3 regions of the Pseudomonas canadensis genome follow, and region 2 is predicted to be linked to each of the others. Evidence: predicted binding sites of a transcription regulator. Region 2 holds the regulator's gene; each other region holds the start of a gene.
What was found. Region 2 encodes FliA, which starts transcription of late flagellar genes. Its sites were predicted from a motif close to CTAAAGTTTNNNNNNNNNNNGCCGNTAA; they were not measured.

Region 1 (7,030 bases), 3.1 Mb from region 2:
ACTTCATGCCCACGTAACGGTTCTCGACGATGTCGAGACGGCCGATACCGTGTTCGCCACCGATACGGTTCAAGGTCGCCAGTACGGTGGCCGGAGTCATTTCGACGCCGTCCAGCGCGACGATGTCGCCGTTGCGGTAGGTCAGTTCCAGGTATTGCGGCTTGTCGGGAGCGTTCTCCGGGGAGACGGTCCACTTCCACATGTCTTCTTCGTGCTCGGTCCAGGTGTCTTCCAGCACGCCGCCTTCATAGGAGATGTGCAGCAGGTTGGCGTCCATCGAGTACGGAGACTTCTTCTTGCCGTGGCGCTCGATCGGGATTGCGTGCTTCTCAGCGTAATCCATCAGCTTTTCACGGGACAGCAGGTCCCATTCACGCCAAGGGGCAATCACTTTCACGCCAGGCTTGAGCGCGTAGGCACCCAGTTCGAAACGCACCTGGTCGTTGCCCTTGCCGGTAGCGCCATGGGAAATGGCGTCGGCGCCGGTTTCGTTGGCGATTTCGATCAGGCGTTTGGCGATCAGCGGACGTGCGATGGAGGTACCCAGCAGGTACTCGCCTTCGTAGACGGTGTTGGCGCGAAACATCGGGAAAACGAAATCGCGGACGAACTCTTCGCGCAGGTCGTCAATGTAGATCTCTTTCACGCCCATGGCTTGCGCCTTGGCACGTGCAGGTTCGACCTCTTCGCCCTGACCCAGGTCAGCGGTGAAGGTCACCACTTCACAGTTATAAGTATCCTGCAGCCACTTGAGGATCACCGAAGTGTCCAGGCCGCCGGAATACGCGAGAACGACCTTGTTTACGTCGGCCATGCCATCACTCCACGGGGTTGTACGGAAAGGCGTCGATTCTACCGACCAAAACCGCGAATTTACAGGGGCGCGACAGCAAATGAAGATAAAGCGACAGATTATGTCGAACGGGCGACCGAGGGTCGCACCTTAGGAGGTGTGCGCGGGGTTGCTTGGGCCGGTGGCCGTGGGGGCCGGTTTCTCGGGGGCAGCCACGCGCTCTAGCTGAATATTCACGCGGCGGTTGCGTGCCCGGTTGGCCGCATTGGTGTTGGGCGCCAATGGGTAGCTTTCGCCGTGGAAACGCAGGGTGATCTGCGATTCCGGGATACCGTTGGCCTTGAAGTAGTCCATGACCGCCAGGCCGCGACGGCGCGAGACGTCGCGGTTGGTGAGTCGGTTGCCGCTGTTGTCCGAATGACCGTTCAACTCGATATGGTTGACGGTGGGGTCGGCTTTCATGAACGCGAGAATCACGTCGAGTTTCTTCTTGGCGACCGCGTCCAGCTCGATTCCGCCCCCCGGGAAACCGACTTCAGTCTGTTTGACCTGGTCATAATTCATCGGCAACAGCTTGGCGGTGCACAGCTGGTAATCGTTGTAGGCCTTGTTGAATTTAACCGGCAGCAGCCGGATTTCCGAATAGCCGCCTTCACGCCCATAGTGCCGCACGGTCGGGCTGCGCCCTTCCAGCAAGCCATTGAACAGGCGCCCGGCCTGGGCCTGGGAGCTGTTGAACAGTACATCGCCACTGCCGGCACGCACGGCGCCGAGGTTGATATCGCCTCGCCCCGGCTGCCACGGCGCAGCGGCGGCCAGCAACGTGGCCGAACCGGCTCCCAGCGAGCCGTTGTAGGCTTTCAGACGAAATGTCGCCTGCTCTCCGGCCCGGCGCACGAACTCACCCGAACCGAAATCGGTGATTGGCTGGGTCAAGCGGCACTCGAACTGGTCGCCTTCCACCTTCCACTCAATATTCTCCAGACGTGTCTGGAACGTGAGGGCCATCGCAGGCAGGCTGGCGAACACACTGAGCAGGGCTAGATATTGCTGGCGCACGTGAGGCTCCACTGGTTTCTACAACACTTCAAAGCGTCATACATCGATAAGGCATACCAAAGGCTATCGGTTGCATCCTGCAAAACTTGATAGCGAGTGCCTGAAAGCGTCTTTTCCGGTAGCATTCCCACCAGATTGACCCGCCTGGAATCCCCAATGTCCGACCGCCTGACCCTGCTGCGTCCCGACGACTGGCATATTCATCTTCGCGATGGTGCTGCGTTACCCCACACCGTGGCCGATGTCGCGCGCACGTTTGGCCGCGCCATCATCATGCCTAACCTGGTACCTCCGGTGCGTAACGCCGAGCAAGCCGATGCCTATCGCCAGCGTATCCTCGCTGCACGACCGGCCGGCAGCCGCTTCGAACCGTTGATGGTGCTCTACCTCACCGACCGCACCCAGCCCGAAGAGATTCGAGAGGCCAAGGCCAGCGGCTTCGTGCACGCCGCCAAGCTGTACCCGGCCGGCGCGACCACCAACTCCGATTCCGGCGTGACCAGTATCGACAAGATCCTGCCGGCCATCGAAGCCATGGCCGAAGTCGGCATGCCGCTGTTGATCCACGGTGAAGTCACCCGTGGCGACGTGGATGTCTTCGACCGTGAGAAGATCTTCATCGACGAGCATATGCGCCGTGTGGTCGAGCTGTTCCCGACCCTCAAGGTGGTGTTCGAACACATCACCACAGCCGATGCGGTGCAGTTCGTCAGCGAGGCCTCCGCCAACGTCGGCGCGACCATCACCGCGCATCACTTGCTATACAACCGCAACCACATGCTGGTGGGCGGGATTCGGCCGCACTTCTATTGCCTGCCGATCCTCAAGCGCAACACCCACCAGGTGGCCTTGCTGGATGCAGCGACCAGCGGCAATCCGAAGTTCTTCCTCGGCACCGACTCCGCGCCTCATGCCCAGCACGCTAAGGAAGCGGCGTGTGGCTGTGCCGGTTGCTACACCGCCTATGCAGCGATCGAGTTGTATGCCGAAGCGTTCGAACAGCGTAACGCCCTGGACAAGCTCGAAGGCTTCGCCAGCCTCAACGGCCCGCGTTTCTACGGCCTGCCGGCGAATACTGACCGCATCACCCTGGTCCGTGAAGACTGGACCGCCCCTGCCAGCCTGCCGTTTGGCGAGCTGACTGTCATCCCGCTGCGCGCCGGTGAAACACTGCGCTGGCGCCTGCTGGAGGAAAGCAAGTGAGTGAAGACCATTACGATGACGAACACGAGCACAGTGGTGGCGGTTCGCGTCACCCGATGGCCGAGCGGTTTCGCGGCTATCTGCCGGTTGTCATCGACGTAGAAACCGGTGGCTTCAATTGCGCCACCGACGCATTGCTGGAAATCGCCGCAACCACCATCGGCATGGACGAGCAGGGTTTTGTGTTCCCGGAACACACCCACTTCTTCCGCGTCGAACCGTTTGAAGGCGCGAATATCGAAGCCGCCGCTTTGGAATTCACGGGCATCAAGCTTGATCACCCACTGCGCATGGCGGTGAGTGAAGAAGCGGCGCTGACCGATATCTTCCGTGGTGTGCGCAAGGCGTTGAAGGCCAATGGCTGCAAACGCGCGATCCTGGTCGGCCACAACAGCAGTTTCGACCTGGGTTTCCTGAACGCCGCCGTGGCGCGGTTGGACATGAAGCGCAACCCGTTCCACCCGTTCTCTAGCTTCGACACGGCCACCCTCGCCGGCCTGGCGTATGGCCAGACCGTGTTGGCGAAAGCCTGCCAGGCCGCCGGTATTGACTTTGACGGGCGTGAGGCTCACTCGGCTCGCTACGACACCGAGAAAACCGCCGAGCTGTTCTGCGGCATCGTCAACCGCTGGAAAGACATGGGCGGCTGGGAAGACTTCAATGATTGAGGTCATATGCCGCGCATAAAAAAACCGGCCTTCTCAGGCCGGTTTTTTTGTACCTCGAACCTGGCTTACAGCTTGCCAGCGTTCTCGGTCAGGTAAGCCGCAACGCCTTCTGGCGAAGCGTTCATGCCTTTGTCGCCTTTTTTCCAGTTGGCTGGGCAGACTTCGCCGTGCTCTTCGTGGAATTGCAGGGCGTCGACCAGGCGGATCAGCTCTTCCATGTTACGACCCAGTGGCAGGTCGTTGATGATCTGGGAGCGGACAACGCCCTTGTCATCGATCAGGAAAGCACCACGGAAGGCCACGCCGCCTTCAGACTCAACGTCGTAGGCCTTGGCGATGTCGTGCTTCATGTCAGCAGCCATGGTGTATTTGACTTTGCCGATGCCACCATCATTGATGGCGGTGTTGCGCCAGGCGTTGTGGGTGAAATGGGAGTCGATGGAAACAGCGACCACTTCAACGTTGCGCGCCTTGAAATCGTCCATGCGGTGGTCCAGAGCGATCAGCTCCGAAGGGCAGACGAAGGTGAAGTCCAGCGGGTAGAAGAACACCAGGCCGTATTTGCCTTTGATGGCTTCAGACAGTTTGAAGCTGTCTACGATTTCGCCATTGCCGAGGACGGCTGGGACGTCGAAATCCGGGGCTTGTTTGCCGACGAGTACGCTCATTGGGTATCTCCTGATGTAGAGGTGACGATTGAAGTAAAAGGACCGGCCTCGAGTCTGCCGTTAATAAGCGACAGCCCTGTGACGCAGTCACGCTTCGTGAAGACCGACCATCATACACTGAAAAAACCGTTCGTCAGTGCGGGCGCGGTGCCAGCAAATACCCTACGAATCTACTTTGACAATCATTCTCGTTAACATTAAGATCCATCGCACTTAAGCCTTAAACCCGCGACGGTTCTCCCTTATGTATGTGTGCCTCTGTACTGGCGTCACCGACGGACAAATCCGCGAAGCAATCTATGAAGGTTGCTGCAGCTACAAGGAAGTGCGTGAAACCACCGGCGTTGCCAGCCAGTGCGGTAAATGCGCTTGCCTCGCCAAGCAAGTGGTACGGGAAACCCTGACGCAGCTGCAGACAGTCCAGGCCGCGCTCCCCTATTCAGCAGAATTTACACACGCCTGATTGGGCGTGTTTTAAAGAACCGGACTTAGTGTCCGGTTTTTTTATGCCAGCAATTCAATTAGTTAGCGTCAAGACGCGGAACACAAACATTCTTATTCCGATTAATTTTCATTTATTATTCAATAACTTAGGTTTGACACTAGGGAATTCGCCGCTCAAACTCCGCCTTATACACAGCTATTACAGGGCAGGACCCCAGTCATGAAAGGCGACATCTCAGTCATCCAGCAACTCAACAAAATCCTTGCCAATGAACTGGTCGCGATCAATCAGTACTTTCTGCATGCGCGCATGTATGACGATTGGGGCCTGGAAAAGCTGGGCAAGCGCGAATACAAAGAATCCATCAAGGCCATGAAAGATGCGGACGCACTGATCAAGCGCATCCTGTTCCTGGAAGGCCTGCCGAACGTACAGGACCTGGGCAAGCTGAACATCGGCGAGCACACCCAGGAAATGATCAGCAGCGACCTGAAGTTCGAACACAAGAGCCACAGCGACCTCAAGGCCGCCATCGCTCACTGCGAAAGCAAAGGTGACTTCGGCAGCCGCGAACTGCTGGAAGACATCCTCGAAGACCAGGAAGAACACATCGACTGGCTGGAGACCCAACTGGGCCTGATCGACAAAGTCAGCCTGGAAAACTACCTGCAATCGCAGATGGGCGAAGAATAAGCTCCCAGCTCGCAGGTACAAAAAAGCCCCGCTCTCTCACGAGAAGCGGGGCTTTTTATTGCGTCCGGATCAAGCTTCAGTCTTGGCTGCCGCTTTTTCCGCTGCATCTTTGATCAACGACTGCAACGAACCGTCTGCGGCCATTTCAGTGATGATGTCGCTACCGCCGACCAGCTCACCGGCAACCCACAGTTGTGGGAAGGTCGGCCAGTTGGCGTACTTCGGCAGGTTGGCGCGGATTTCAGGGTTTTGCAGGATATCCACGTAAGCGAATTTTTCGCCGCACGCCATGATGGCCTGGGACGCCTTCGCGGAGAAACCGCACTGAGGAGCGTTTGGCGCGCCCTTCATGTAAAGCAGAATGGTGTTGTTGGCAATCTGCTCTTTGATCGTTTCGATGATATCCATGGAACACCTCGGCTGGAACTTTGCGACTCACAGGTCGGCACGGTGGCGCATTGTAACGCAAAATTCCAGCCTGGTGCTCAGGCGGCTGCTACCTGCACCGGCACGCCATTGAGCGCTGCATTGCCCGATAGCTCGTCCAGCTGCCGTTCGTCGGTCAAATCATTGGCACTCGCCCCTGGCTGTCCACTGGCGATGGTCATCTTTACTCCCGGCCGTCCGTGACCCCAACCATGGGGCAGACTGACCACGCCGGGCATCATGTCCAGGCTGGCCACCACTTCCACTTCGATCATGCCGATGCGCGAGCTGACACGGACCCGCTGGCCATCGCTCAATTGACGACTGGCCAGATCGTCCGGATGCATCAGCAATTGATGGCGCGGCTTGCCCTTCACCAGCCGGTGATAGTTATGCATCCAGGAATTATTACTGCGCACATGGCGACGACCGATCAGCAGCAGTTCGTCATCGACAGGCATCGGTTGTGCGGCAAAACGCACCAGGTCGGCAAGGATCACTGGCGGCGCCGCTTGCACCTTGCCATCAGCGGTTTTCAAACGCGCTGAAAGGTTGGGTTGCAGAGGCCCTAAGTCCACGCCGTGGGGATGATCCGCCAGCATGGCCACCGACAACTTGTGGCTGGATGCATCACCGTAGGCGCCCGCGCGCAGACCGAAATCAATCATTTGCGCAGGGGGCATCGTCGGCTTGAGCGCGACACCATTGTGAGCAGCGAAGGCTTTGGCCAGGCCGACAAAAATCTCCCAGTCATGCAGCGCGCCCGCAGGCTTGGGCAAGATCGCCCGATTGAAGCGGGTGACGTTACGCACCGCAAACATATTGAAGGTGGTGTCGTAATGATCGTTTTCCAGCGCCGACGTAGACGGCAGGATCAGGTCGGCATAGCGCGTGGTTTCGTTGATATAGAGGTCGATGCTGACCATGAACTCCAGCCCATCGAGGGCCTGTTCCAATTGCCGGCCGTTCGGCGTCGACAACACGGGATTACCTGCCACCGTGACCAATGCACGGATTTGTCCTTCACCCTCGGTGAGCATTTCCTCAGCCAAGGCCGACACAGGCAACTCGCCAC
Region 2 (7,030 bases):
CAGTTGGTCAGCCGTGCAGTCAGCGTGCAAATGCAAGAAGAGCCTAGCGAGGAAGCGATGGCCGATATGTTCGCCGACCTCTACCACAGCCCGGCAAAACGGGTCGGTTGAGGCAGGATGAACACCGTGAAATGTATCTACATCGATGGTCTGCAAGCGATTCACGCGGCCAAGCCATGTAGCCTGCGTCTAAGCAAGACAAGGTAAAGAAATAAAATGGGCAGCATGCATCCCGTACAGGTGATCGCGGTGACCGGCGGCAAAGGTGGCGTCGGGAAAACTAACGTGTCAGTGAATTTGTCCCTGGCCCTGGCAGAGCTTGGCCGTCGTGTCATGCTGCTGGATGCTGACCTGGGCTTGGCGAACGTGGACGTTCTGCTGGGGCTGACACCCAAACACACCCTTGCCGATGTGATCGAGGGCCGCTGTGAGCTGCGCGATGTGCTGCTGCAGGGCCCCGGTGGCATCCGCATCGTGCCAGCCGCCTCCGGCACCCAGAGCATGGTGCACCTGAGCCCGGCGCAGCATGCCGGCCTGATCCAGGCCTTCAGTGATATCGGCGACAACCTCGACGTGCTGGTGATCGACACCGCCGCCGGGATCGGCGAGTCCGTGGTCAGCTTCGTGCGCGCCGCGCAGGAAGTGTTGCTGGTGGTTTGCGATGAACCCACCTCGATCACCGACGCCTATGCCCTGATCAAACTGCTTAACCGTGACTACGGCATGAACCGCTTCCGCGTCCTGGCCAACATGGCCCAGAGCCCGCAGGAAGGGCGCAACCTGTTCGCCAAGTTGACCAAGGTCACGGATCGCTTCCTCGATGTCGCTTTACAATACGTCGGCGCAGTTCCCTACGACGAGTGTGTGCGCAAGGCTGTGCAAAAGCAGCGTGCAGTCTACGAAGCGTTCCCTCGTTCCAAATGCGCATTGGCGTTCAAGGCTATTGCCCAGAAGGTCGATACCTGGCCGTTGCCTGCCAACCCTCGGGGGCATCTGGAGTTTTTCGTCGAGCGATTGGTGCATCAGACGAGCGCAGGACCCGTGCTATGACAGCGACTGGCTACAACGCGTACAAGAAGTCTGCCCGTGACAGTCAGGGCGAGTTGATCGAGCGCTACGCGCCCTTGGTCAAGCGCATTGCCTATCACTTGCTGGCACGCCTGCCCGCCAGCGTCCAGGTCGAAGACCTGATCCAGGCGGGCATGATCGGCCTGCTCGAAGTGTCGACCAAATACGATGCGAGCAAGGGTGCGAGTTTCGAGACGTACGCGGGTATCCGTATCCGTGGCGCGATGCTCGATGAAGTACGTAAAGGTGACTGGGCGCCGCGTTCGGTGCATCGCAACACGCGCATGGTCAGTGATGCAATTCGCGCAATTGAAGCAAAAACCGGTCGCGACGCTAAAGATCACGAAGTTGCGGCCGAACTCCAATTGAGTCTCGACGATTACTACGGGATTTTGAACGATACCTTGGGCAGCCGCCTGTTCAGTTTCGACGACCTGTTGCAGGACGGCGAACATGAAGGGCTGCACGAGGACGGCGCGAGCGCTCATATGGAGCCATCGCGTGACCTGGAAGATGAGCGTTTCCAGGGGGCGTTGGCGGACGCGATTGCCAATTTGCCGGAGCGTGAGCGACTGGTGTTGGCGCTGTACTACGACGAAGAGCTGAACCTCAAGGAAATCGGTGAGGTCCTGGGGGTCAGCGAGTCGCGGGTCAGCCAGTTGCACAGCCAGTGCGCAGCCCGCTTGCGGGGGCGTTTGGGAGAGTGGCGAGCGCGCTGACAGGCAGTGTGGGGACACTGCAGACGATACCGCGAGGGCAAGCAGCCTTCGCGGGTTCGACCCGTGGTGCCCTCGGCAGTCCTTTTTGTGTAATGCCTGTTGATTGAAATGGCGCGTCCAGGTGCTGGGCGCGTTTAAGACTGCTTGGAGGTCGAATTGGACAAGAACATGAAAATCCTCATCGTTGATGACTTCTCAACGATGCGGCGGATCATAAAAAACCTGTTGCGTGACCTTGGGTTCACTAACACGGTCGAGGCGGATGACGGCATTACGGCGATTCCGATCCTCAACAGCGGGAGCATCGACTTTCTGGTAACGGACTGGAACATGCCGGGCATGACCGGCATCGACTTGCTGCGCCACGTGCGCGCTGACGAAAAGCTGCGCAGCCTGCCTGTGCTGATGGTGACCGCCGAAGCCAAGCGTGAGCAGATCATCGAAGCCGCCCAAGCCGGGGTCAACGGTTATGTGGTCAAGCCATTCACTGCATTGGCCTTGAAAGAGAAGATCGAAAAAATCTTCGAACGCATCCACGGCTAATGCCATCGCGGGGGAGCTATGGAGCATAAAGAAACGTCACAGGGAGACTTCGAGTCGACCCTGAAAAAGCATGCTCACCAGTTGGTCGACAGCCTTGAAAAAGGCCAATTCGGCGACGCGGTGCAGTTGATCCATGAGCTCAACCAGACCCGTGACCGCGGCCTGTACCAGGAAGTGGGCAAGCTCACACGCGAGCTGCACAGTGCGATCGTCAATTTCCAGATTGACCCGCATATGCCCCAGGCCGAGGAAATCTCGCAGATCACCGATGCCACCGAACGCCTGTCCTACGTGGTCAGGCTGACTGAGGCGGCGGCCAACCGCACCATGGACCTGGTGGAAAACGCCACGCCCCTGGTCAACGGCATGGCCAACGAAGCCCAGGCCCTGAGCAACGATTGGGGCCGTTTCATGCGCCGCGAAGTGGGCGCAGAAGAGTTTCGTGAATTGGCGCGTCGGGTCGAAGGGTTCTTGTCACGCAGCGAGCAGGAAAACCGCACGGTTTCCAGCAACCTCAACGACATTCTGCTCGCCCAGGATTATCAGGACCTCACCGGTCAGGTGATCAAGCGTGTGACCCAGTTGGTCACCGAAGTGGAAAGCAACTTGCTCAAATTGGTGCTTATGGCAGGCCAGGTTGACCGTTTTGCCGGTATTGAACATGACCGCGAAGCGATCCTCTCGGAAAAAGATCCAAAAAAACATCTCGCCAAGGGTGAAGGTCCGCAGATTCATGCCGATAAACGTGAAGACGTTGTATCGGGTCAAGATGATGTCGATGACCTGTTATCCAGTTTAGGCTTCTAAGGAGCACCCACATGAGCTTCGGCGCCGATGAAGAAATCCTTCAGGATTTCCTTGTAGAGGCCGGCGAAATTTTAGAGCAGTTGTCCGAGCAACTGGTCGAGCTGGAAAGCCGACCGGATGATGCGAACCTGCTCAATGCAATTTTTCGCGGTTTTCACACTGTAAAAGGGGGCGCCGGCTTCCTCCAGCTCCATGAGCTGGTGGAGTGCTGCCACATCGCCGAGAACGTGTTCGACATCCTGCGCAAGGGTGAGCGTCACGTTGATTCGGAATTGATGGACGTGATTCTCGAAGCACTGGATGCGGTCAACGGCATGTTCAGCGAGGTGCGCGACCGTGCACCGATCACCGCTGCCACTCCGGAACTGCTGGCCGCCCTGGCGCGCCTGGCGGAACCGGCCGACACCTCGGCTGCGCCTGTGGTTGAGGCGGCTCCCGAGCCTGTGGCCGAAGCTGAGCCGGATGTGACCGACAGCGAGTTCGAACAGCTGCTCAACTCCCTCAGTGCTGTGAAGGCCGAGGCTGAGGCACCCAAGGCGCCCGTCGCTGCGCCAACCAGCGAAGACATCACTGACGCTGAGTTCGAATCCCTGCTCGACCAGTTGCATGGCAAAGGCCAGTTTGCAGCGGACGCCGTGGCACCTGCCGCTGCGCCCGAGGCGCCTGCTGCGAATGCCAACACCGACATTACCGACGACGAATTCGAAGCGTTGCTCGACCAACTGCATGGCAAGGGCACCTTCGCGGCCGACGCCCTGCCGGAAGTCGCCGCCACGGCTGCGGCGCCTGCCGCAGCCAGTGCAGCACCGGCCGGCGACGGCCTGATCTCCGATCACGAGTTTGAATCGCTGCTGGACGAGTTGCACGGCAAGGGCAAGTTCAGCGAAGTGGCCCCGGCCGCTGCTGCTGTTGCCACGGCTGCACCGGTTGCTGCCAAGGCCGCCGCGCCGGCTCCGGCCGCCAAGCCTGCGCCTGTAGCGGCTCCTGCTCCGGCGCGTGCCGCCGCAGCACCGGTTGCCGAGAAGCCTGCCAGTGAAGCCGAAACCACCGTGCGGGTTGATACCGCGCGCCTGGACGACATCATGAACATGGTCGGCGAACTGGTGCTGGTACGTAACCGTCTGGTGCGCCTGGGCTTGAGCAGCGGCGATGAAGCCATGCAAAAAGCCGTGTCGAACCTCGACGTGGTCACCGCCGACCTGCAAACCGCGGTGATGAAAACCCGGATGCAGCCGATCAAGAAAGTCTTCGGCCGCTTCCCACGCCTGGTTCGCGACTTGGCGCGTCAGCTCAAGAAAGAGATCAACCTGGAACTGGTGGGTGAAGAAACCGACCTCGACAAGAACCTCGTCGAGGCCCTGGCCGACCCGCTGGTCCACTTGGTGCGCAACGCCGTCGACCACGGCGTGGAAACCCCTGAAGAACGCGAAGCCTCGGGCAAGTCCCGCAACGGCAAAGTGATCCTGGCGGCGGAGCAAGAAGGCGACCACATCCTGCTGTCGATCACTGATGACGGCAAGGGCATGGACCCGGCCATATTGCGCAATATCGCGGTCAAGCGCGGCGTGATGGACAAGGACGCCGCCGACCGCCTGACCGACACCGAGTGCTACAACCTGATCTTTGCCCCGGGGTTCTCGACCAAGACCGAGATTTCCGACGTCTCCGGCCGTGGCGTCGGCATGGACGTGGTGAAGACCAAGATCAGCCAGCTCAATGGCTCGATCAACATCTACTCGACCAAGGGCCAGGGCTCGAAGATCGTGATCAAGGTGCCTTTGACCTTGGCGATCATGCCGACCCTGATGGTGATGCTGGGCAACCAGGCGTTCGCCTTCCCGCTGGTCAACGTCAACGAGATCTTCCACCTCGACCTGTCGCGTACCAACGTGGTGGACGGCCAGGAAGTGGTGATCGTGCGCGACAAGGCGTTGCCCCTGTTCTACCTCAAGCGCTGGCTGGTGGCATCGGCCAAGCATGAAGAGCAGCGCGAAGGCCATGTGGTGATTCTCTCCGTGGGCACCCAGCGCATCGGTTTTGTGGTCGATCAACTGGTGGGCCAGGAAGAAGTGGTCATCAAGCCTTTGGGCAAAATGCTGCAGGGAACCCCGGGCATGTCGGGTGCGACCATCACCGGTGACGGTCGGATCGCGCTGATTCTCGATGTTCCGAGCATGCTCAAGCGTTACGCCGCTCGGCGTATTTGATTCTGGTGGGGCAGGGCGGTAGTGCCCGCCCCGCCTAACGGAGTGTTTATGGCAGTCAAGGTCCTGGTGGTGGACGATTCGGGTTTCTTCCGCCGCCGCGTCTCGGAAATTCTTTCCGCCGATCCAACGATCCAGGTGGTCGGCACGGCCACCAACGGCAAAGAGGCGATTGATCAAGCCATTGCGTTGAAACCGGACGTGATCACCATGGACTACGAGATGCCGATGATGGATGGCATCACCGCGGTCCGGCACATCATGCAACGCTGCCCGACCCCGGTGTTGATGTTCTCCTCGCTGACTCACGAAGGCGCCCGGGTCACCCTGGATGCGCTGGACGCCGGCGCGGTGGACTTCCTGCCGAAGAATTTCGAAGACATCTCGCGCAACCCCGAGAAGGTCAAGCAGATGCTGTGCGAGAAGGTGCACAGTATTTCCCGCAGTAACCGTCGCAGCCTGTTCAGCGCGCCAGCGCCGACGCCTGCACCGGTTGCAGCACCGGCTGCACCGACGTCATCGTTTGCTCGTCCAGCGCCTGCGCCGGTTGCACGGCCTGCCGTGGCGCCGGTTCGCGCTGCTGCGCCTGCGACTGCCCATTCGCCTGCGCCGAAGCGCAAGGCCTACAAACTTGTGGCTATCGGCACGTCCACGGGCGGCCCGGTGGCCCTGCAACGCGTGTTGACCCAACTGCCGGCCAACTTCCCGGCGCCGATCGTGTTGATCCAGCACATGCCTGCTGCCTTCACCAAGGCCTTCGCCGAGCGCCTGGACAAGCTGTGCCGCATCAGCGTCAAGGAAGCCGAGGATGGCGACATCCTGCGTCCTGGCCTGGCGTTGCTGGCGCCGGGTGGCAAGCAAATGATGGTGGACGGCCGTGGCGCGATCAAAATCCTGCCGGGCGACGAGCGCCTGAACTACAAACCATGCGTGGACATCACCTTTGGTTCGGCAGCCAAGTCCTACGGCGACAAAGTTCTGGCGGTGGTGCTCACCGGCATGGGCGCCGACGGCCGTGAGGGCGCGCGCCTGCTCAAGCAGGGCGGCAGCGCCATCTGGGCCCAGGACGAGGCCAGCTGCGTGATCTACGGCATGCCCATGGCCATCGTCAAGGCCGACTTGGCTGACGCCGTCTACAGTCTGGACGACATCGGCAAGCATCTGGTGGAGGCTTGCCTCTGATGGATGTTTTGAGCCTGATCGGTATCATCATGGCGTTTGTCGCGATCATCGGCGGCAACTACCTCGAAGGCGGTCACCTCGGCGCCCTGGCCAACGGCCCGGCCGCCCTGATCGTGATCGGCGGCACCGTGGGCGCGGCATTGCTGCAGTCGCCCATGAGCTCCTTCAAACGCGCCATGCAGATCCTTATCTGGATCATTTTTCCGCCACGTGTCGACTTGCCTGGCGGCATCGACCGCGTGGTCAACTGGAGCCTCACCGCCCGCAAGGAAGGCCTGCTGGGCCTGGAAGGCGTGGCCGATGCCGAGCCCGACAGCTACGCGCGCAAAGGCCTTCAATTGCTGGTAGATGGCGCCGAACCGGAAGCGATCCGCAGCATTTTGGAAGTGGATTTCTACACCCAGGAAAGCCGCGACATCAACGCCGCCAAAGTCTACGAAAGCATGGGCGGCTATGCGCCGACCATTGGCATCATCGGTGCGGTAATGGGCCTGATCCATGTGATGG
Region 3 (7,030 bases), 1.5 Mb from region 2:
GACCGTTGATGGGCGCCGTGGCACTGAACCTCGGCTATGGTTGGATCTTCTTCTGCGCCGCGCTGTTGTCGGTGACTGCCTTGGGCGTGACCGTTCTGCTCAAGCGTCGCGCTTACTGATCTGCCGTCTGCATCCCGGCGCGGGTGGATTGGCCGAGTGTGTGGCTGAAAAATCGTCCCGCCTCGGAAATCAGGTCACGGTGAATACCTTCGCGGTCGACACCATCGGCATCGGTGCAAATCGCGGGCATGGCCGCCAACTGATCGCTGTCACACGGCGCCATGAACACGAAGTGCCCTGCCCCGGCCAATAGCTTGAAGTCCGGCGGTTCCGGCAGTTTGCGCGCCAGCGCCGCAGCGTTCTTGTCCACGGCCACCAGCTTGTCGCCGTCGCCGCTGTAGAGCAGCACCGGCACATGCACGTCGGCCAGGGTGTGACGGCCGAACATCAGGCTCAACGGAGCCATCAACATCAACGCATGAATACGCGGATCGGATTGCGGTTGCAGGTCGTCGCGGTCCACCACCAGTTCGCCTTTGGTGGTGCAGGCGTCACGGTCTTCCGGGCGTTCCTGGCAGTAGCGGCGCAGGCGGTCGAAGTCCGGCTTGGCACCCGCCAGGATCAACGCAGTTTCGCCGCCTGCTGAATAACCGATCACGCCCACCTGATCGACATTGACGAACGGCGATAGCATCGGGTCGCCCAAGGTGGCGGTGATCGCTTCGGAAATCTGGATCGGCCGGCCATACAGGTTACTCACCGTGCCCAGGCGGCTGTGGTCTTTGTAGTTGTCGCCAGGATGCAGCACTGCCACCACCACAAAGCCTTTGCGCGCCAGCGAGGTGGCCAGGTCGTGCAAGGCCAGCGGCGTGCCGGTGTTGCCGTGGGACAGCATCAGCATCGGGAAACGGCCGATGGCAATCTTGGAATCTTCCGTGGCGGCGACGCGATAGGCGCCCAGCGGTGTGCTGTGCTCAAGCCCGGTGGAGGGATAGAAGGCGATGGCCTTCATCGGCTGCAAATCCAGCGGATCAAGGAAGGTCATGCGATGGAAGCCCACACTCCAATGCGGGTGCGGCGCAGGTGCGGCGTGCACTGAAACCAGGCCACCGAGCAAGGAAAGAACCATAACAGCACAAAGACGCATCATGAGGATGTCCACCTTTGCTGCATAAAGACCGGCATGTCGGGTTGAAAAGTCCATGGTTCAAGGCGCTCGACCGGGTGATAAACCCATGCGTGCATAACCTGGGCCAAAGTAATGACAGCGGGTAAACGAAAAAACTCCGTAGTCCGATCGTTTTGAGGCGATCAGAATACAGAGTTTAGACGTCCTGTTTCAGAATGAAACGGGGAACGGCACGGTTTTACCTAAGCTTTACGCAGCCGCGAACAATTGTTCGTTGATGAGTGCGTTGGCGTCGCTCAGGGACTTGCTGCGGAACTCGTCGCCATACGCCAGGCCGTGGGCGCGGACGAACTCGATGTCGGTGATGCCGAGGAAGCCCAGCAGCACTTTCAGATAATCTTCATGGGCCACGCCGGTCGCTTGGCCGGCGTGCAGGCCGCCGGACGTCGACACAACGATGACTTTCTTGTTGCCGCACAGGCCTTCGGGGCCGGCTTCGGAGTAACGGAACGTCTGGCCGGCGACGGCAATGCGGTCGATCCAGGCCTTCAGTTGAGTCGGGATGGTGAAGTTGTACATAGGGGCGGCGATGACCACCGCGTCGGCGGCGAGGAATTCAGCCAGGGTCTTGGCGCTGAGCTCAGCTTCATGTTGCTGCGCAGCGCTACGCTGATCAGCCGGAGTGCCCAGGGCGCCCAGGGTCGCGCCGGAGAAGTGGTTGAAGCCTTCGGCGGCCACGTCACGGTAGGTCACTTCCACGCCCGGCTCAGCCGCTTGCCAAGCCTTGACCACACCAGCGCTGAGCTGACGGGACGCCGAGTTGTCGCCGAGGATGCTGGAATCGATATGCAACAGTTTCATGGGGAATCTCCAGTTAGGATCGTCAGTGCCGATCAGATGGAGGTGATACTACGTATGAAACCAATAGCCGATAAGACATCTGAAATGCGATAGTTCGTCCCACTGACAGGACAATAGGCCGCCCCATGCAAGACCTCAACGACCTCTACTATTTCGCCAAAGTGGTGGAAGCCGGTGGCTTCGCCGCCGCCGGCCGGCTACTGGGGATTCCCAAGTCACGGCTGTCGCGGCGCATCGCCGAACTGGAAGAACGCCTCGGCGCGCGGCTACTGCAACGCACTACCCGTCAACTCACCCTCACCGCCGTCGGGGAGCGCTACCTGCGCCATTGCCAGGCCATGCTGCTGGAAGCGGAAATGGCCGATGAGGCGGTCGCCAGCATGTCCAGCGAGCCCCGTGGACGGCTGCGTGTCAGTTGCCCGGTGGGCATGGCCCAGCACATCCTGCCGGAATTGGTGGCTGGGTTTCTGGCGGCTCATCCCCAGGTGCAATTGGAGATGACCCTGGTCAACCGCCGTGTCGATTTGGTCGCTGAAGGCATCGATGTCGCCCTGCGGGTGCGCGAGTTGGGTGATGAGGACCCGTTGCTGGTGACCAAGCGCCTGCGCCAGGCGCAGACCGTGCTGGTGGCCAGCCCTGTGCTCATGCACGGCCGTCAGGTGACCACCCTTGAGGATCTCAAGCAGTTACCGATCCTGGGGGCACTGGAGGCGGATCGCCTGGTGCATCAACGCATCCTCGACCCCCAGGGCAACACCCACGACCTGGCGATGGAAGCACGGCTGGGTATCGACGATTTCATCGTGCGCAAGGCCAGCGCCATCATGGGTCTGGGTTTTACCGTACTGCCGATGATGTATTGCGAAGAGGAATTGGCCAGCGGCCGGTTGGTGCAACTGCTGCCGGAGTGGTCCTTGCCCGGCGGCTGGTTACAGGCGGTGTACCCGCATCGTCGTGGCGTGTTGCCAGCCATTCGTGCCTGGATCGATTATCTGGAAGAAGGTTTCAAAGGTTGCGGAGACCGCCTGCTATGAAGATGACCGAAGAACAAGTCGCCGCGTTCTGCCTAAGCCTGCCCGGCGCACGGGAGGACTATAAATGGGGCGGTGTGCGCGTATTTTCGATTGCGGGCAACAAGATGTTTGCCCTGCAGAACCTGCGGGGAGAGTCGTTGGCGTTCAAGGTCGACAAGGAGTTGTTCCTCGGCCATGTGGACCGCCCAGGCATTCACCCGGCGCCGTACCTGGCGCGGGCGCAGTGGGTCATTATGAATACGCCCTATCCGTTGGGTGCTGAGGAGTTGCGTGGGTTGTTGCGACGTTCCCACCAGCTTGTCGTCAGCAAGTTGCCCAAGCGTACGCAGGTCGGGTTGCGCCTGGACGCATAGATGTTTGGATGCGGCGCTGTGCCTGTGGGTAAGGGGCCTGACAGGCGATCGCTTTCCAACTGTTGCACAGCGGTCAAAATGTGGGAGCGGGCTTGCCCGCGTCGGTATGTCCGTAATCCGACAGGGATTTGGGCCAGCGTGTTTAACGGGGCGCCTAAGATCAAAAGCAAGATCAAGAGCCGCTCGCTCCGCATTGTGGTTAGCAATGGTTGCTACGGAGTTGTGCGGATACCTACGCCAACTAGAGGAATGACCATAGAGTGCCCCCCAGGACCAACTGATCCAGCCAGAACACCTCATGCAGCAACACAATCACCCAAAACAGCACCTGGTAAGACACCTTGCGCGTCTTGTGCCGAAACACCTGCTGGGCAATCAACGCCCCCGGCCAGCCGCCCGCCAGTTCCACGGCGTGCAGGATATTTTCCGGGGTGCGCCAACTGTCGGTGCGCGCCTTGCGCTTGTCGCTCCAGTAAAGGAAGAACGCGATCACGCTGACCACGCCATAAGCCGCCAGCGGAATCACAGTCTCGCCGCGCTGCCACACCAGCACCGAGCCCAGCAACGGCGCTGCGCACAGCAGCACGAAGATCGCCGCCTTCAGGCGGGGGTGCTGGATCATCATGCCTTGGCGGCCGCCCAGTCGATCCAACCGAACTGCCAGGTCGCCAGGATCAGCAAACCGAACGCAATGCGGTACCACGCAAACACCGCGTAGCTGTGGCTGGCAATGAATTTGAGCAAGCCCTTCACTGCGATCATCGCGAAGATGAACGAGGTCACAAAGCCAATGGCGAACACCGGCAAGTCCGCAGGCTGGAACAGGTCACGGTACTTGTAGCCCGAATACACCGCCGCACCGACCATGGTCGGCATGGCCAGGAAAAACGAGAACTCGGTGGCGGTCTTGCGCGACAGCCCAAATAGCAAGCCACCAATGATGGTCGAGCCGGAACGCGAAGTCCCTGGGATCATCGCCAGGCACTGGGTCATGCCAACCTTGAGCGCGTCTTTCCAAGTGATGTCATCGACGGTTTCGGCATGCACTTCATGCTCGCGGCGCTCGGCCCACAACATGATGACGCCACCCACCACCAACGCCGTGGCTACGGTGATCGGGTTGAACAGGTAGTGGTGAATCAGGTCGGCAAAAATCACCCCCAGCACCACCGCCGGCAGGAAGGCGATCAGCAGGTTGACGGTAAACCGCTGGGCCTTGCGCTGGGTCGGCAGGCCGCTGACCACTTCGAAAATCTTGCCGCGAAACTCCCATACCACCGCCAGGATCGCGCCCAGCTGGATAATGATGTTGAACGCATTGAAGCGATCGCCGGTAAAGTCGAGCAAGTCGGCGACGATAATCTGGTGGCCGGTGCTGGAAATGGGCAGGAACTCGGTCAGCCCCTCCACAACGCCAAGAATCAAAGCCTGTATGGCGGTCCAAAAATCCATGCTTCCCCCAAAGGTCTTGCGCTATGGCAAGCCTCGTTAATCTTTTTAATGGTTCACTGACGACAAGACGCGGTGTTGAGTTTCAACCCCGACCTGCAAAAATCTTGTGAAAAATCAGACAGTACTCAGGTTTTCCGAATACAGGCCGAAAGCCTATCAGACAAGGCGGAAAAGTCGATGCAGCACCCACAATTATAAAAGCACGGAGTGACAGGACGATGAACAGTTTGCGCAATATGTCGATCAGCCGGCGCCTGTGGCTGATCCTGATAGTCGCCGTGCTGATGCTGCTGGCCTTGGGTTTGCTGATGCTCAAGCAGATTCATGACGACCTGTACCAGGCCAAGAGCCAGCAGACCCAGCACGTGGTCCAGACCGCCAGTGGGATCCTGACGTTTTATCATGGCCTCGAAACCACGGGCGTGATGACCCGTGAAGCCGCCCAGAAGCAAGCCTTGAGCGCCGTGCGTGGCTTGCGTTACGACCATGACGACTATTTCTGGATCAATGACCTCACGCCCGTGATGATCATGCACCCGGCCAACCCCAAGCTCGACGGCCAGAACCTCTCGGCCATCCGCGACCCTGACGGGTTTGCCGTGTTCAACGAGTTCGTGATCCTCGCCAAGGCCAAGGGCGCCGGCATCGTCAACTATCGTTGGCCAAAACCGGGCGCTGAAGCGCCGGTGGCCAAGACCTCGTATATCCAACTGTTCGAACCGTGGGGCTGGATCATCGGCTCCGGTGTGTACGTCGACGATGTGCAGGCCGAGTTCAGCGGCCAGGTCTGGAAAGCCTCGTTCATCGGCCTGGGGATCGCACTGGTGATGGCACTGCTGGTATCACTGATCGCCCGCAGTATTGTGCGGCCGTTGCAGGACGCGGTGAACGCCATGGGTAACATCGCCAGCGGCGAAAGCGACCTGACCCGCAGCCTCGATACCCACGGTCAGGACGAAGTCACCCAACTGTCCCGGCATTTCAACAGCTTCACCGCCAAGCTGCGCCAGGTGGTGAGCCAATTGCAGGTGTGCGCCAATGCACTGGGCCAGTCTTCCCAAGAACTGGGCAGCAACGCGACCCAGGCCCATGACCGCAGCCAGCAACAATCCCAGCAGATGGAACTGGTGGCCACCGCCATCAACGAAGTCACCTACGGCGTGCAGGACGTGGCCAAGAACGCCGAACACGCCGCCAGCGAAATGCGCGACGCCCAGGCTCAGGCGCAGCAAGGCCAAGTGAATATCGACGGCAGCCTGCAGCAGATTGACCAGCTCTCTAGCACCATCAGCCAGGCAGTGGAAGTGATTCGCACCCTGTCTGCGGAAAGTACCCAGATCGGCAGCGTGCTTGAAGTGATCCGCTCGATTGCCGACCAGACCAACCTGCTGGCCCTCAACGCCGCGATTGAAGCAGCCCGCGCCGGTGAACAAGGACGTGGCTTCGCCGTGGTGGCCGATGAAGTGCGGCTTTTGGCCCAGCGCACGCAAAAATCCACTGCCGAAATCCAGGTCATGATCGAACGCCTGCAAGGCCACTCGGAAGCCGCGGTCAAGGTGATCAGCGACAGTCACAGCGCCTCGCAACTGACCATCGAACAAGCCGGCCAGGCCGGGGCCAGCCTGACCGCCATCGGCCAGGCGCTGCGCAACCTCAACGGCCTCAATGCCTCGATTGCCAGCGCCACCCTGCAACAGGCCCACGTGGTGGAGGACATCAACCAGAACGTCACCCAAGCCGCGGGCTTGTCCCACAGCACGGCGTTGGCGGCAGAACAGTCGAGTGTGGCGAGTGTGCATCTGCGTGGCCTGAGCGAACAACTCGACGGCCTGCTGCGCCAATTCAAGGTCTGACCCTGTGGTGGGCGGGCTTGTGGTGGCAAGGCTTGTTATGGTCTGTGGTGAGCGGGCTTGCCCCGCGCTGGGCTGCGGAGCGGCCCCAATAAATACGCCGCATTTTGGCTGACAGACTGCGGCGACTGGTTTTAGGGCTGCTCCGCAGCCCAGCGCGGGGCAAGCCCGCTCACCACAACCACAGCAGTTAATTCCTACGCCAATCTTCTTTGGTTACAATCACCGCCCTCTTGCACTCTCCCAAGGAACCACCATGTCCGGGCTTGAACTGTTCGCCGCCGCCCTCGGGGTGATTGCCGTGTGGCTGACCGTCAAGCAAAACCCCTGGTGCTGGCCCATCGGCCTGGT

Region 1: the regulator FliA is predicted to act here: its motif matches at 1,916-1,943, upstream of RB216_RS05655 (flagellar protein MotY).
Region 3: the regulator FliA is predicted to act here: its motif matches at 4,954-4,981, upstream of RB216_RS13240 (methyl-accepting chemotaxis protein).

The regions. Positions count from the first base shown of each region.
Region 1 covers NZ_CP133298.1:1,244,476-1,251,505, reverse strand. The annotation lists gene RB216_RS05660 (argininosuccinate synthase) at 1-814, opposite strand, end outside; gene RB216_RS05655 (flagellar protein MotY) at 944-1,852, opposite strand; gene pyrC (dihydroorotase) at 2,009-3,055, shown strand; gene rnt (ribonuclease T) at 3,052-3,723, shown strand; gene RB216_RS05640 (peroxiredoxin) at 3,789-4,391, opposite strand; gene RB216_RS05635 (bacterioferritin-associated ferredoxin) at 4,636-4,854, shown strand; gene bfr (bacterioferritin) at 5,056-5,529, shown strand; gene grxD (Grx4 family monothiol glutaredoxin) at 5,599-5,937, opposite strand; gene RB216_RS05620 (molybdopterin oxidoreductase family protein) at 6,015-7,030, opposite strand, start outside.
Region 2 covers NZ_CP133298.1:4,448,794-4,455,823, reverse strand. The annotation lists gene flhF (flagellar biosynthesis GTPase FlhF) at 1-111, shown strand, start outside; gene fleN (flagellar synthesis regulator FleN) at 217-1,050, shown strand; gene fliA (RNA polymerase sigma factor FliA) at 1,047-1,787, shown strand; gene RB216_RS20545 (chemotaxis response regulator CheY) at 1,956-2,330, shown strand; gene RB216_RS20540 (protein phosphatase CheZ) at 2,349-3,137, shown strand; gene RB216_RS20535 (chemotaxis protein CheA) at 3,149-5,344, shown strand; gene RB216_RS20530 (protein-glutamate methylesterase/protein-glutamine glutaminase) at 5,393-6,523, shown strand; gene RB216_RS20525 (flagellar motor protein) at 6,523-7,030, shown strand, end outside.
Region 3 covers NZ_CP133298.1:2,913,743-2,920,772, reverse strand. The annotation lists gene RB216_RS13275 (MFS transporter) at 1-119, shown strand, start outside; gene RB216_RS13270 (alpha/beta hydrolase family protein) at 113-1,150, opposite strand; gene RB216_RS13265 (FMN-dependent NADH-azoreductase) at 1,379-1,990, opposite strand; gene RB216_RS13260 (LysR substrate-binding domain-containing protein) at 2,116-3,024, shown strand; gene RB216_RS13255 (MmcQ/YjbR family DNA-binding protein) at 3,021-3,377, shown strand; gene RB216_RS13250 (DUF1294 domain-containing protein) at 3,619-4,002, opposite strand; gene RB216_RS13245 (undecaprenyl-diphosphate phosphatase) at 3,999-4,829, opposite strand; gene RB216_RS13240 (methyl-accepting chemotaxis protein) at 5,048-6,682, shown strand; gene pnuC (nicotinamide riboside transporter PnuC) at 6,936-7,030, shown strand, end outside.